2 regions of the Rummeliibacillus sp. TYF005 genome follow, and region 1 is predicted to be linked to the other one. Evidence: predicted binding sites of a transcription regulator. Region 1 holds the regulator's gene; the other holds the start of a gene.
The links. The regulator CtsR, encoded in region 1, represses protease genes until heat stress. The targets are predictions, from matches to a motif close to ATGGTCAATAAAGGTCAAACA.
Positions count from the first base shown of each region.

Region 2: the regulator CtsR is predicted to act here: its motif matches at 3,245-3,265, upstream of CW357_RS03545 (ATP-dependent Clp protease ATP-binding subunit).

Region 1 covers NZ_ML122543.1:52,722-57,962, forward strand. Annotated here, with positions in the region: gene CW357_RS03940 (ATP-dependent Clp protease ATP-binding subunit) at 1-907, opposite strand, end outside; gene CW357_RS03945 (protein arginine kinase) at 935-1,972, opposite strand; gene CW357_RS03950 (UvrB/UvrC motif-containing protein) at 2,004-2,570, opposite strand; gene CW357_RS03955 (CtsR family transcriptional regulator) at 2,584-3,054, opposite strand; gene CW357_RS03960 (magnetosome magnetite crystal formation protein family) at 3,220-3,537, opposite strand; gene CW357_RS03965 (hypothetical protein) at 3,714-3,941, shown strand; gene corA (magnesium/cobalt transporter CorA) at 4,167-5,129, shown strand; gene CW357_RS03975 (hypothetical protein) at 5,219-5,241, opposite strand, start outside.
Region 2 covers NZ_ML122542.1:350,117-355,357, reverse strand. Annotated here, with positions in the region: gene CW357_RS03555 (beta-ketoacyl-ACP synthase III) at 1-549, opposite strand, end outside; gene CW357_RS03550 (YjzD family protein) at 742-945, shown strand; gene CW357_RS03545 (ATP-dependent Clp protease ATP-binding subunit) at 1,085-3,229, opposite strand; gene CW357_RS03540 (Crp/Fnr family transcriptional regulator) at 3,605-4,309, shown strand; gene CW357_RS03535 (ABC transporter ATP-binding protein) at 4,496-5,161, opposite strand; gene CW357_RS03530 (ABC transporter permease) at 5,174-5,241, opposite strand, start outside.

The DNA.
Region 1 (5,241 bases):
GTTTTAAAATATTGGATGCATCAATTGCACCCTCTGCACCACCCGCACCAATCAATGTATGCAATTCGTCGATAAATAAGATGACATTACCAGCTTGACGTATTTCATCCATAACTTTTTTCAAGCGATCTTCGAATTCACCACGGTATTTGGTACCCGCCACTACAGTCCCCATATCTAAAGTCATCACACGTTTATCACGTAGTGTTTCTGGAACCTCATTGTTCACAATTTGTTGAGCAAGACCTTCAGCAATTGCTGTTTTACCTACACCGGGTTCCCCGATTAATACAGGATTATTTTTTGTTCGACGAGATAATACTTCAATAACACGCGTAATTTCTTTGCTACGGCCAATTACAGGATCTAAGCTACCTTCTCTAGCAATTTGAGTAAGGTCACGTGCTAAGCCATCCAAAGTTGGTGTATTTGCTGCTGGAGCTGCGTTCGTATTTGCTTGTGGATGATCACTACTCCCCAAAAGTTGTAATACCTGTTGGCGAGCTTTGTTCAGGCTTACACCTGCATTATTTAATACTCGTGCCGCTACACCTTCACCTTCACGAATTAATGCTAAAAGTAAATGTTCTGTGCCAATATAGGAATGGCCTAATTTACGTGATTCATCAACTGATAACTCGATGACCTTTTTAGCTCTAGGTGTATAATGAACGATTGGGCCAACATTTTTTGTCCCCATTCCAACTAATTCTTCAATACCTTCTTCAATCATGTCAGTACTTACATCGATTGCTTCAAGTGCCTTTGCAGCAATTCCGCCACCCTCGCGGATTAGCCCTAATAATATATGTTCAGTACCAATTGCCTCGTGTTTCATACGAATTGCTTCTTCTTGTGCAAGTTGCAAAACCTTTTGAGCACGCTGTGTAAAACGATTATACATCATAAAAAATCCTCCCCTTCTTCACCGTTTCTACTGTTTAGAGTCGTTATTGTTCATTTGCAATTGTTCTCTAATAATGGATGCACGGTAAACATCTCTTTCATTTGCTTGGAGTGTTGTACCTGCATGTTGTTGTAAAAAACCCGGTTGCATGATTAACATGCACTCATTTAACACACGATCCGGAATAGGTGGTATCAACCCCAAATCTATACCCAATCGTACATTTGATAAACAATTTGCTGCTTCTTCACTCGATAGGATTCTTGCATATTGTAAAACACCTAGCGAGCGATTTAATCGGTCAGACACAGCAATGGATGCATGTTCTAATAACGCTCTCCTTGCACCAATTTCCTTTTGAACGATTTGTTCAGCAACACTTTGTAAATCTAAAATTATATCTTCTTCGGGCTTACCAAGTGTAATTTGGTTTGAAATTTGATAGTAATTTCCGATAGCCTCTGTACCCTCACCATAAATCCCACGCACAACCATTCCTAATCGTGCCATCGTATTAATAAGTGGACCCATTTGATTCGTAACTGTTAGAGCAGGTAAATGCATCATCACAGAAGCTCTAAGTCCAGTACCTGTATTAGTTGGGCAGCTTGTTAAATAACCAAACGAATCATCAAAGGCGTATGGTAATTTTCTTTCTAACAAGCGATCCATTTCATCCGCTAAATGATATGCTTTATCTAATTGTAACCCTGGTTGTAAGCATTGAATTCGGATATGATCCTCTTCATTTATCATAATACTAACCGTTTCATCTTCTGATACTAAGATTGAACCCATTTTTGTTTTATTTGCCAATTGTGGACTTATTAAATGTTTTTCCACTAATACCTGTCGTTGTAATGCTGGCATGTCATGAAGTGAAAAATAGGAAAACGGAACATCTAGATTATTGTCTTCATCAATAACTGCACTAGATACAAGCTTATCAATTTGTAATGCTTCATCATCTGAAAAAGCCCTTGGAAAACGAAAGCCTGTTAAATTCCTAGCCAATCGAATACGCGTACTCATAATAATATCCCCATAATTAATATCTCCACGCATCCAAAGAGGTGGCTTACTTTTTAGAAAATGATCAATGCTCGTCACTTTCCTCACCCCCCGATTGTAACTTTTTCTCTAATTCTCGAACTTGGTCTCGAATAGTAGCTGCATCTTCAAAACGTTCTTCCTCAACAGCCGATTTCATGTCTTGCCGTAACGCTTCAATTTGCCTTTTCATCTGGTAACTTTCGTTAATAGAACCAGGTACTTTTCCAATATGCTCAATCGCACCATTATGAAGTCTTTTAAGTACTTGAGGTAATTGTTCCTTAAAAGTTTCATAACAAGTTGGGCAATTAAATTTCCCTTCTTCTAAGAACTTTCTATAAGTCATACCACATTGTGGACAACTATCGTTTTGAACTTTTGTCTGAGTATTACTAATTGGAACTGCCTGAACCGACCAGCTTGGTGTCCCAAACCAACTTGAAAATAATTTTTGCACTGCATTTGGGTCTTCATCTGAATCGAGGTTCAAGTGAAAATGATCCAACTGCTTATTACACACATCGCAATAATGCCTAGTCAATTTTTTACCATTTTTCATTTGTGTAACTGTGATAGTAGCCGGTCGCTGTTTACAATTTTCACAAATCATACCTTGCACCTCTTTACGTTTGCTTGTCATACTTTAACGTTAATAACATAGCGTGCAATATTCGTGCACGTAATTCATCCCTTACCGGCAAGTTAATACATAGTACTGAACGATCAAGTGCTGCAATCATCATTTTGGCTTCTCTACGGGTAATCACATCTTCGTCAATCAAACGGAAAATAAAATCTTGAGTCGACGACTGGGATATTGAATCACCGACTTGTTGTAAAATTTCATCGATCAGTTCTGCCTCAGAGTTAGCCTTTACACGTAAAATTCGAATATAGCCGCCTCCACCACGTTTACTTTCTACTATATAACCACGTTCAGCAGTAAATCTTGTATTAATGACATAATTTATTTGTGACGGTACACATTGAAATTTATCGGCAATCTCACTTCTTTTTATCTCAATATGCCCTTTACCACCTAATTCAATAACTTCCTTCAAATACCCTTCAATAATGTCAGAGATATTTCGCATTTAGCTTCCACCTCACTCGCATCACTGACTTTGACTATCTTTGACTATATTATATAAGGCTATAAAAAATGTCGCAAATATTCTGCATTACTTTTTATGGTTTTCGTTTTTCTAATATACATAAAAAGCATACCGCTATATGCAGTATGCTCAACAATTAACTGATTAAATCCACTTACCCACTATAGGATAATCCCACGCTTCATCTTGCAACGCTTTAACAATCCCAATGATCGGAACAATAATACCCATAAGACCGAAGACAATAATCATCGGAATACCAATTATAGCTAAAATTATGGTGATGGATAAGAAGGTCCCAACACCAACTAATAACCACATTACAAATTGGAATAACAACGCTTGAATGGATAATTTTTTTACTTCTTCATCTTTAATAAAAAGGAAGAAGAGTATTGGCACTAAACATGGAGCAAAAAATGCACTTGCATGCAAGATCACTTTTATTCCCTTTTCCTCCAAACTAATCACTCACTTTCAATGTACTAAAAGCATTTATGTTATAGCTATTTTACGTTCAATACGATAAATAAGTTTCACTTTTTATAAAACTTTACATAACCCCTTTCTACTAAACTGGAACATTTCAATTATTGTTTCGTCTTTTTTTATATAACAAAGTAAGGAGGTTGTTTCCTATGAAAAAAGCACTTTTACTTATAGGGACAATTCTACTCAGCTTACTCATTTTTATCGGTATGCCCTACTACTTACTAAAAAGTTCATTAATGCACAATTGCAGCGAGCAATCAGCGACATGTACCGAAACAATGCATCATAAATTATCCCACGAAATTTCAATTCACCCCGATTTTCGGGATTCTAATATACTAGAGAAACTTTCAACTAATAAACCCGGCTATTGAAATCTTTAGTAGGGATCATTTATAACGAGAAAACTTACTAGGCTATTCCTTTCTACTATAAAATTTTGCTAGCTATGGTTGTCGAATTAAGATTCCACCATTCTCATTACAAGAGGCTTGTCTCAAAAGAGCTTTTCAGACAAGCCCTTTTTCTATTCAATTTATGGAAACATTAGCATTTTTGTGAGAGGATAAGTATAACAATGGTTGAAATGAGGCGTAACAATGATTCGAACACTTGGAGTGACTAATGATCAACAACTAAAAGTGAATTTCCCATTAGAAGAAATTAAACAAGGTCAATTCGATTGGTATTGGGTAGATTTTGTGAAACCTGATGCCAAAGAAGATGCATTATTAGATACCTTTTTCCACTTTCATCCTTTAGCAATTGAAGATTGTTTAATGCGTCTACAACGCCCAAAAATAGATTATTACGATGATTATCATTTTCTAGTTGTCCATAAGATTAACGAAGAAACATTTGAAGCTGAAGAAGTAAACCTGTTCGTTTCCCCTAATTTTGTGGTAACTTATCATAAATCCTCTGTACCGGAATTTGACGTTGTAAGGAATCGATTAGCAAATCGTCCACAGACTTGGGAACGGGGGTCTATTTTTGTTATGTACCAAGCAATAGATAAAATTGTAGACAGTTATTTTCCTATGGTATATAACATCGAAGACCATTTAAATGAAATTGAAGATCATTTGAATTATCAAAATAGCACAAAATCCATGGGTAATGTATTCGACTTACGAAGCGATTTACTTCATATAAGAAGAACGATTTTACCAATGCGCGATTTACTGTATCGTATATTAAATTCTTACCGATTTAATTTGGGCGATCAAGAAAGGGTCTATTTTGGAGATATTCATGACCATTTACTCAAACTAACTGAAATGGTTGAGTCGAATCGTGAACTAACAGCTGATATGAGAGATAGCCATATGTCAGTAAACGCTACTCGTATGAATGGTATTATGATGATTTTAACAATTATTTCATCTATCTTTATCCCATTAACCTTTATAGCTGGGGTTTATGGTATGAACTTTAAGCATATGCCAGAACTTGAATGGCATTATGGATACTTCATTATTTTATTAGCGATGTTAGGCATTGCTATTTCAATGATAGCTTGGTTCAAATATAAAGGATGGTTTGACTTATTTAAACCATAAAAAATGCCTCTTTCATTTTTATGAACGGAGGCATTTTTACTTTTTAAAGAAGATTCTATTTCAAAAATTAGCGACTGATAAATTTTAAACTATTTATCTTTTATACCGAATA
Region 2 (5,241 bases), on a different contig from region 1:
ATCAGCGCCTAACTCGAATGAAAGTATTCCTCGTCCTTCAGAAACTTTCCCGACTATTGCTGCTGATGCACCGTCTCCAAACAATACAGCTGTATTACGGTCTTTCCAATCTGTTATTTTTGAGAGTTTTTCTACACCAACTACTAATACATAATCATATGCATTATTTTCAATAAATTGTTTTGCTGTTACCAAACCATATATATAGCCAGCACATGCTGCAGAGAGATCCATAGCTGCTGCATTTACTGCACCTAATTTTTCTTGAATCATACATGCAACACTAGGAAATGGACGATCCGGTGTTACAGTTGCAACTAATATTAATCCAACTTGTTCAGCAGTTATACCTGCATTTTCAATTGCGTTTTTAGCTGCTTTAAATGCTAAGTCTGATGTATTTTCGTCATCCGCAGCTATATGTCTTTCTTCTATCCCCGTACGAGTTCGAATCCACTCATCAGACGTATCCATTATTTTTTCAAGATCAAAATTTGTTACAACCTTTTCAGGAACGTATCGTCCAACTCCAATAATTCCAGCATTCATGAGGTAACGCCTCTCTTCTTTGTTATCAATTATTAGTATCTGGTCTTAATTATAGCGAATATTTTTTTAGTTTTCAACTTTTCTTATAATTTTGCCGTTTTATGTACAAGCTATTTTGAAAAGAATCTTTTAATTAAACAGTCATATATGATATGATAGAACAGGTAGAAAAGTCAGTTAGAGGTGAAACAAATGAAATATATTATGTTAGTTATTTGGTCTGCATTATTAGTTTCTACATTGAACTATGTAGTCAGCTCAATCAATAATGTACCACTAGATGGTCCTGCATTTACAAAAGGTTTATGGATTTCACTTATCATTTCTGCATTAATCCTTGTATTGGATGCAGTTATTCCATCAAAATCACCTAAAGAAGTAGGTCATCAAGAATAATGAAAATCCTGCCCATCGTGTGGCAGGATTTTTTTAGTATATAGATAATGTATATCTTTATCCTCTGGATGAAGTAAAAAATCCCGATGATTTAAACTTCATCGGGATTTTTTCTTTATAGTGTTAGCGCTTGAGATATTTATCCTTCTTTATGAATGACAACTTGATCGTCTTCCATAGATACTACTAATGTATCTCCTGCCATAGCTTCGCCCTTTAATAATTCTTGTGCAACTAATGTTTCAATATTGCGTTGTACAAAGCGACGTAGAGGTCTAGCACCGAATGCAGGATCTACTCCTTCTTTCGCAATCCATTGCATTACATCTTCTGTTACTTGTAAGTCTATTTCTTGTTCAGCAACACGTTTTTGTAACAACTTAATATATTTCTTAGCAATTTCAAAATATTGTTCATTCGTCAATGAATGGAACATGATTATATCATCTAAACGGTTTAATAGTTCTGGTTTAAAGTGTTGTTTTAATGCTGCCATGACCAAATCCTCAACCGCATGCTCACTTTCTTGCTCTTTCAAATCCATTAAATAATTAGATCCGATATTAGATGTTAGGATAATGACTGTATTTGTAAAGTTTACTGTACGTCCTTGACTATCTGTAATACGACCATCATCTAAAATTTGAAGTAAGATATTCGCTACATCTGGATGTGCTTTTTCGATTTCATCTAATAGGACGACTGAATATGGATTACGTCTGACAGCTTCTGTTAGTTGGCCACCTTCTTCGTAACCGATATAACCTGGAGGTGCTCCGACTAATCGAGATACACTATGTTTCTCCATATATTCGGACATATCAATTCGGATAAAGTGATCTTCTGAGTCGAAAAGTTGTGCTGCTAATGCTTTTGCCAATTCAGTCTTACCAACACCAGTAGGTCCTAGGAATAAGAAGGATCCAATTGGTTTGTTAGGATCTTGAATTCCAGCTCTAGCACGCCAAACAGCTTCTGTTACTAAACGTACTGCATCATCTTGACCAACTACTCGTTCATGGAGCGTATCTTTCAAATGCAATAATTTTTCACGTTCGCCTTCGACTAATTTTGTTACTGGAATGCCTGTCCATCTAGAAACGATCGATGCAATTTCTTCAGAAGTAACATCTTCTCTTAAAAGTCTTGTTTCGTTTTCACCTTGCATTGTTTTTTCTAATTGTTGCAATTCCTTTTCAAGTTCTGGAATTTTGCCGTGACGTAGTACTGCTGCTTTGTTTAAGTCATAATCATTTTCTGCGTCTTCTAATTCTCTACGATATCGGTTCAGAACTTCACGTTTTTCTTGAATTGTATGCAATGAAGATTTTTCTGATTCCCATTGTTCTTTCATCGCTTTTGATGATTCTTTCAGTTTTGCAAGTTCTTCACGTAAAGCAACCAAACGTTTTTGACTTGCATCATCCTTTTCTTTCATCAATGCTTGTTCTTCAATTTCTAATTGCATTTGTCGACGTGTTACTTCATCTAACTCTTGTGGCATAGAATCAATTTCTGTACGAATCATTGCACATGCTTCGTCGATTAAATCGATTGCTTTATCTGGTAAGAATCTTTCAGTTAAATAACGATTGGAAAGTTCAGCAGCTGCTACAATTGCTCGGTCATGAATCTTTACTGCATGGTGTAGTTCGAATCTTTCTTTTAATCCACGTAGAATTGAAATGGTATCTTCTACAGATGGTTCACGTACTAATACTTGTTGGAAACGACGTTCAAGTGCAGGATCTTTTTCGATATACATACGGTATTCATCTAAAGTTGTAGCACCGATACAATGTAGCTCACCACGCGCTAACATTGGTTTCAACATGTTGCCGGCATCCATCGCACCATCTGTTTTACCAGCTCCAACGATTGTGTGAATTTCATCGATAAATAATATAATACGACCTTCACTTTCTTTTACTTCTTTTAATACGCCTTTTAACCGTTCTTCAAATTGCCCACGATAACTTGCACCAGCAATCAATGCACTCATATCTAATTCATAAATGAGGCGGTCTTTTAATCCTTCTGGTACATCTTTTTTAACAATACGTTGTGCTAATCCTTCTACTATTGCTGTTTTACCAACACCTGGTTCACCGATTAATACAGGGTTATTCTTTGTTTTACGAGAAAGGATACGAATGACATTTCTGATTTCTTGGTCACGACCAATTACAGGATCCATCTTTCCTTTTTTAACTTCTTCTACTAAGTTTCGTCCAAATTGTTCCAATGGGCTTTTTTGTTCTTCATTGTTCATTTGCATTTGCATAAGATCCAACTCCTTTGTTTGACCTTTATTGACCTTTTGATTAATTACATTATAGTTTCGTTATTCTTAAATGTAAAGAGAAATGTTTGACCTTTTTTGACCTTTTGTCAAAGGCATTATTTACATAGTTCTTTCTTCTCTTTAGTTCCTTTGATCAATCATTTGTGCGTTAGTTAATTTCTATTCTTCATCTGATTTTATAAAACTTAAGGTTCAATTTCCTTTTCACTTACCCTACTTTTGTTACCTATACTACTACTAATACTCATACTGTTCCGAAAAATTTTCAAAAGAAATGTGACAATTTAAATGTATCGAAATAATTCAATATTCCTATGTTATAATGAAGGAAAATTAGGGAAGGTTGTAGATGATATGGTAAACTCTTACACGATAGCTCCACTTCCTGATAATATTTCAAAGATTTTTAAAGAAAATGGTTCACTTATTAAAATTTCAAAAGGTAGTCATATTTGTCTAGAAGGTGAACGTGTAAAAGATATTTTCTACGTTGTATCCGGGAAAGTGATTTTATCCAAAGAAACTGTAAGTGGTAAAGAATTGACTCTACGAATTTGTGGAAGTAATGATTGTATTGGCGAGGGAATTATTTTTAGCAAAACAGGATATTATCCACTAAGTGCTAAAGCATTGGAACCATCAACTGTCATTACCCTCGATCGGAATTTGTTTGAAATGTGTTTAAGTCAAGAGCCTACTATATTAATAGAATGCATTAAGTGGTTGCAATTGCAAAATTTAAAAACACAAACAAAAATGCGCGATTTACTTTTATACGGGAAAAAGGGAGCGCTTTACTCCACTATTATACGTTTAACTAATACTTATGGCATTTTTCAAGATTCCGGAGACATTGTCATTGATTATCCATTAACTAATTCTGACCTTGCCAACCTATGTGCCACTAGTCGAGAAGTGATTAATAGAATGTTACATGATTTGAAAAAGCAAAAGGTCATCTCATTTGATAAAAGTATTATTACAGTCCATAATTTAGAATTTTTGAAGAATGAATGCGAATGTGAAAATTGCCCATTAAGTGTTTGTCGAATAGACTAGTTTACATCTTTTATCTATACCCATCTACAATATAACTATACAAAAAGCTTGGTTCTACAATGTGTAGCAACCAAGCTTTTTGATTTTATAGAAGTAGATTTCGTTAGTACCTTTGAGCTTGCGATTTGTTTGTTGCTAAATGAGGAATTCTTAGTTTGTTTATTACAACTCGTTGTTCCCCTATGTTCAATGATGTTGTAGTTCGTTAAATTTTTTATGTTTTAATTCGAGTACGATATCGCATTCTTTTGCGATTTCTCTTTCATGCGTGATGACAATGACGCATTTACCTTGCTCGTGGGCAAGTTCTTTAAAAAGCCGAATGATTTCTAAAGAATTTTTTTCGTCTAAGTTTCCTGTTGGTTCATCAGCTACTACAAGTTTTGCTTCACAGCACATAGCTCGTACGATTGCTACGCGTTGTTGCTGACCACCTGATAGATGTTGCACGTTTTTTTGTGCCATTTCCTTAGTAATCCCCACTTTTTCTAGCATAGAGAGCGCATAATCTTTCCTATTAGTAGATTGACTATGAGTGATTTCCATTGCGGATACAATATTATCTACTGCAGACATATAAGGTAGTAAATTATACGATTGGAATACAATCGACACACATTGGTTCCGGTAATTTGTAAGGCCTATCTTTTTTAATGATTTGCCTTCATACAGTATTTCACCTGTTTTTGGAACATCTAGTCCAGCGATCAAGGATAGAAAAGTTGTCTTTCCTGACCCGCTTGAACCTAAAATACTGTATAGTTTTCCCTTTTCAAATGTCAAATTTACATTTTCATATAAAGCATCATCTATATTTTTATACCAATAGTTTACGTCTTTTACTTCTAACATCATTTCACCCTCTTATGAGATTAAGATTTTTTTAGGTTGCATACGCATAACACCGATTGATGCAATGATTACTGCTAGGA